One region of the Streptomyces sp. NPDC101225 genome, then DNA from elsewhere that is predicted to be linked to it. Evidence: riboswitches for the same ligand, from Rfam matches in the RefSeq annotation. Region 1 holds a riboswitch; the other holds the start of a gene.
The links. A riboswitch is a leader RNA that binds a small molecule or an ion and turns the genes downstream of it on or off. The one in region 1 is predicted to bind cobalamin.
Positions count from the first base shown of each region.

Region 2: linked by a shared signal. The riboswitch ahead of ACIRPX_RS31485 (cobalamin biosynthesis protein) and the one ahead of ACIRPX_RS06750 (HoxN/HupN/NixA family nickel/cobalt transporter) in region 1 are both predicted to bind cobalamin.

Region 1 covers NZ_JBIWOE010000003.1:410,679-412,872, reverse strand. Annotated here, with positions in the region: gene ACIRPX_RS06750 (HoxN/HupN/NixA family nickel/cobalt transporter) at 37-1,131, opposite strand; cobalamin riboswitch at 1,159-1,393, opposite strand; gene ACIRPX_RS06745 (ArsR/SmtB family transcription factor) at 1,450-1,812, shown strand; gene ACIRPX_RS06740 (GNAT family N-acetyltransferase) at 2,059-2,194, shown strand, end outside.
Region 2 covers NZ_JBIWOE010000028.1:60,793-62,986, forward strand. Annotated here, with positions in the region: gene ACIRPX_RS31475 (anion permease) at 1-454, shown strand, start outside; gene ACIRPX_RS31480 (hypothetical protein) at 489-716, shown strand; cobalamin riboswitch at 854-996, shown strand; gene ACIRPX_RS31485 (cobalamin biosynthesis protein) at 1,097-2,038, shown strand; gene ACIRPX_RS31490 (cobyric acid synthase) at 2,035-2,194, shown strand, end outside.

The DNA of each region.
Region 1 (2,194 bases):
CGTCCTGTTCACGGCTCTGGCACCATGCCCGGGGTGTCAGCCGCCCTCGGCGCAACGGGCGGCCCACCTCTGCTCCACCTTGGCCAGCCGCCAGTACACCAGCGCCGCCGCCCACACGAGCACGAACAGGCCGACGATGATGTAGCCGACGTTGCCCAGGTCCAGGCCGGCGATCCAGCCGGTCACCTCGTCGCGCAGACCGAGCTTCTCGTGCAGCACCCCGACCAGTTCGATGGTGCCGATCAGGAAGGCGACCGCGATGGACAGGCCGGTGATGGCGAGGTTGTAGAACACCTTGCGCACCGGGTTGGAGAACGCCCACTGGTAGGCGAAGTTCATGAACGTCCCGTCGAGGGTGTCGAACAGGCTCATCCCCGCGGCGAACAGCAGCGGCAGGCACAGGATCGCGTACCACGGCAGCCCGGCCGCGGCACCGCTGCCCGCCATCACCATCAGCGCGACCTCGGTCGCCGTGTCGAAGCCCAGCCCGAACAGGAAACCGATCGGGTACATCTGGCCGGGCCGGGTGATGGACTTCGTCAGGCGGCCGAGGATCCGGTTCATGAACCCGCGTGAGTCCAGGTGCTGTTCGAGCTCCTTCTCGTCGAACCTGCCTGCCCGCATGGCACGGAACACCTTCAGGATGCCCATGAGGGCGACCAGGTTGAGCGCGGCGATGATGTAGAGGAAGGACCCGGAGACGGTCGTACCGATGACGCCCAGTGTCTGGTGGGTGCTGGAGTCGTCGTTGACCAGCGTGCCGGCGATGGCGGCGCCACCCGCCACCAGCGCCGCCATCGCGACCACCACGCTGGAGTGACCGAGCGCGAACCAGAAGCCCACCGACACCGGCCGCTTGCCGTCGGCCATCAGCTTGCGGGTGGTGTTGTCGATCGCGGCGATGTGATCGGCGTCGAACGCGTGCCGCATCCCGAGCGTGTAGGCGGTGACGCCGAGCCCGATCCCGTACGCCTTGGAGCCGATCTCGTAGTGCCCGGGGACGACGAGCAGGAAGAGGATGCCGAAGGCGACGACATGCAGGGCCGCGATCACCGCCATCAGCCCCACCGTCTTGACAGTGTCCTCGCGTCGCCAGTGGAAGGCGGCGGTCTTCGTTTCGGGCAGGCTCATCAGGTCACGCTCCAGCACCTCGTGGATCACTTCGTGAGATGCCGTGGCCGGTCTCCTGGCTTACGGGTGCCGCGTGTCCGTCCCGGCCTTCCCGTCCGCCAGCCGACGGACAGTGACCTACAACCCGTGGGACGGGAACTCCCCGATCACAGTGGCGGGGGCCGCTTCGGCCTGGGCCCCTCACCGTACGAAGGGCCGTCACCGGTCTTCCCGAGCACCACGGCCCGCCAACGGTACGGGGACCGCATGCTCCTTGCATACCTGCGCAGCCACGCAGGTATGCAAGATCACATCGGAGCACCTGGGAAGATGACCCTCATGCACCTCGTCCCCGCCGACCGTGCCGACCGCCGCACCATCGACGGCCACCGGGTCTGCGACGCGATCGCCGCCATCGGTGATCCCGACCACGTCCGCGCCTGGGCCGAGCGGTTCTCCCTGCTCGCCGACCCCGGACGCCTCGCCCTCCTCCTGGCCCTCCACCACACGGGCCCGCTCGCCGTCTCCGACCTCGCCGTCGCGACCGGCATGAACGACCCCGCCGTCTCCCAGGCCCTGCGCCTGCTGCGCGCCGCCGGCGTCGTGGCGGGCGAGAAGGAGGGACGTGTGGTGCGCTACCGGATCGTCGACCCCGTCACCAGCGGGCTGCTGGGACAGTGCACCACCGCCGACACCGACTGAGCGTCCGCGACCGCGCCGAAGGACACAACCAGCCGCGGATGTGGGGCTAATGGGCTCTGCGGTGGAGGAGGCCCACACCGCGCAGGATCTCGCGGTACACGAGGAAGCCCGCCGCCCCTGCCACCGACCCGGGCTGCAGCGGGACATGTGAAACAACCCCGCACATCCGGAGCCACGTGTCCCGGATCCTGGACACCGCAGCAGGAGCAGACCAGACCCACAGGCACTACTGCATATCATTCGCAAGTGCTTGACTATCGCATCCAGACAGCCACGCCCGCGGACCTCGGCGAAGCGCGGGCGGTGATGCTCGACACCGTCTACCGCGACTTCGGCACCGGGTACGTCCCGCGCTGGCACGCCGACATCGTCGACCCCGAGT
Region 2 (2,194 bases), on a different contig from region 1:
CCTCCTGGCCTCCTCCCACCTCGGCTTCTCGCTCTCCACCACGCACGCCGTCACCGGCTCGGTGATGGGCGCGGGCCTGGGCCGCAAGGGCGGCGTGGTGCGGTGGTCCACCGCGGGCCGGATGTCCCTCGCCTGGGTGCTGACCCTGCCGGCCGCCGCGCTCGTCGGCGCGGGCGCCGAGAAGGTGACCGAGCTCGGCGACGGGGGCACGGCCGCCATCGCCGTCTTCCTGGTCGCCGCGAGCGCCGGGATCTGGGTGCTCTCCCGCCGCCAGGTCGTCAACGCCGCGAACGTCAACGACGTCGACGAGCCGGCCGGTGTGGTCACCACGGCCATCGCCGCCGTCACCCCGCCCCCGACCGGCGCGGCGGCCGAGGAGCTCACGTCCACGATCGCGGCCCCGGCCCCCGCCACCGACCCGGCGGCGGCGACCCCGCCGGCCGCGACCGTCTGAGCCGGCGCACCCGGTACGAAGGAAGAGAAGCAGCATGAAGATCGACTGGGCAGCTCTGGGCTCCGTCTTCGGCGTCAGCCTCGCGGTCACCGTGGGCCTCGTCGTCCTGTTCACCCTCGGCATCATGGGCCTGTCCCGCCGCGAACGCGCCACGGCCCAGGGCAACTCGGCCACCCTCGCGGTCACCGGCGCGTACGTGTGCTTCGCGGCGTGCGCGGCGGCGGTGGCGTACGGCATCCATCTGATCACGGCGAAGGGCTGAGGCCCGGGCCGAAGACCGACGCACGCGTGGTGGCGGGCCGGTGATCCGTCCCGGCACCACGCGTGTGCGTGACACCCGTGACCTCCCGCGTGTGGGCCTCAGCACACTCCCCCGCCGCAGGTCAACGGCAAGTTGACTGCCGTTCGGGCGCGTGGTGGACTGCCGGAGCCATTTACGGCGGCAAGGGAGGAAGCCGGTGCGAGTCCGGCGCGGTCCCGCCACTGTCACCGGGGTAGGTAGCCCCGGGAGCCAGGAACTCCCACCGCCGGTCTCGTCGAACCAGGGCGTGGACACCCTGAGTGAGGACATATCGCCATGCGCGGCTGCCTGTTGAGACCCGACGCCCGACGTCTGCCCGTCCCCGCGGCCGGCTGAGCGCGATGCGTGCCGGTCGCGTCTTCGCGTACGGCGCCGCCGCCGGACTCCTCGGCGACCAGCTCCTCGGCGATCCGCGCCGCGGGCATCCGGTCGCCGTCTTCGGACGCGCCGCGGCTGCCGTGGAGAAGGTGCTGTGGCGGGACCACCGCGGGTGGGGCGCGCTGCACACCGCCGTGTGCGCCGGAGGCGCGGTCGCGCTCGGCGCGGTGGCGGAGTCCCGGCTGCGTCCCTCCCGTGCCGCCTCCCTCGCACTGACCGCGGCCGCCACCTGGGCCGTGGTGGGCGGGACTTCGCTCGCCCGCGAGGCCCGGGCCGTCGGACGGGCCCTGGAGTCCGGGGACGTGGAGGCCGCGCGGGCGCGGCTGCCGCATCTGTGCGGGCGGGACCCCCAGGCGCTCGACGCCGACGGGATCGCCCGGGCCGTCGTCGAGTCCGTCGCGGAGAACACCTCCGACGCGGTGGTGGGGGCGCTGGTGTGGGGCGCCGTCGGCGGAGTGCCGGGGCTGCTCGGGTTCCGGGCCGTCAACACCCTTGACGCCATGGTCGGGCACAAGTCGGCCAGGTACCGGCGCTACGGCTGGGCCTCCGCCCGGCTGGACGACGTCGCCGGGTGGCCGGGGGCCCGGCTGACCGCCCTGCTGGCGACGGCCGCCGGAAGCGACCCCCGCGGGGCGGTACGCGCCTGGCGTGCCGACGCCGGCCGGCATCCGAGCCCCAACGCCGGGCCCGTCGAGGCGTCCTTCGCGGGCGCCCTGGGCGTGCGGCTCGGCGGGACGTTGTCGTACGGGGGACGGGTCGAGCACCGGCCGGTCCTGAACCGGGAAGGCCGCTTGGCCGAGGTCCGCGACATCGAGCGGGCGGTACGGCTCTCCAGGCGTGTCGCCCTGCTCGCCCTCGGCGTCAGTGCCGCCGCACGCCTCGTGGTGAAGGGACGGACCTCATGAGCGGTGGCGGGCTTCTCGTGGCCGGTACCACCTCCGACGCCGGCAAGAGCGTGGTGACCGCCGGGATCTGCCGCTGGCTGGTGCGGCAGGGCGTCAAGGTCGCGCCCTTCAAGGCGCAGAACATGTCGCTGAACTCGTTCGTGACGCGCGAGGGCG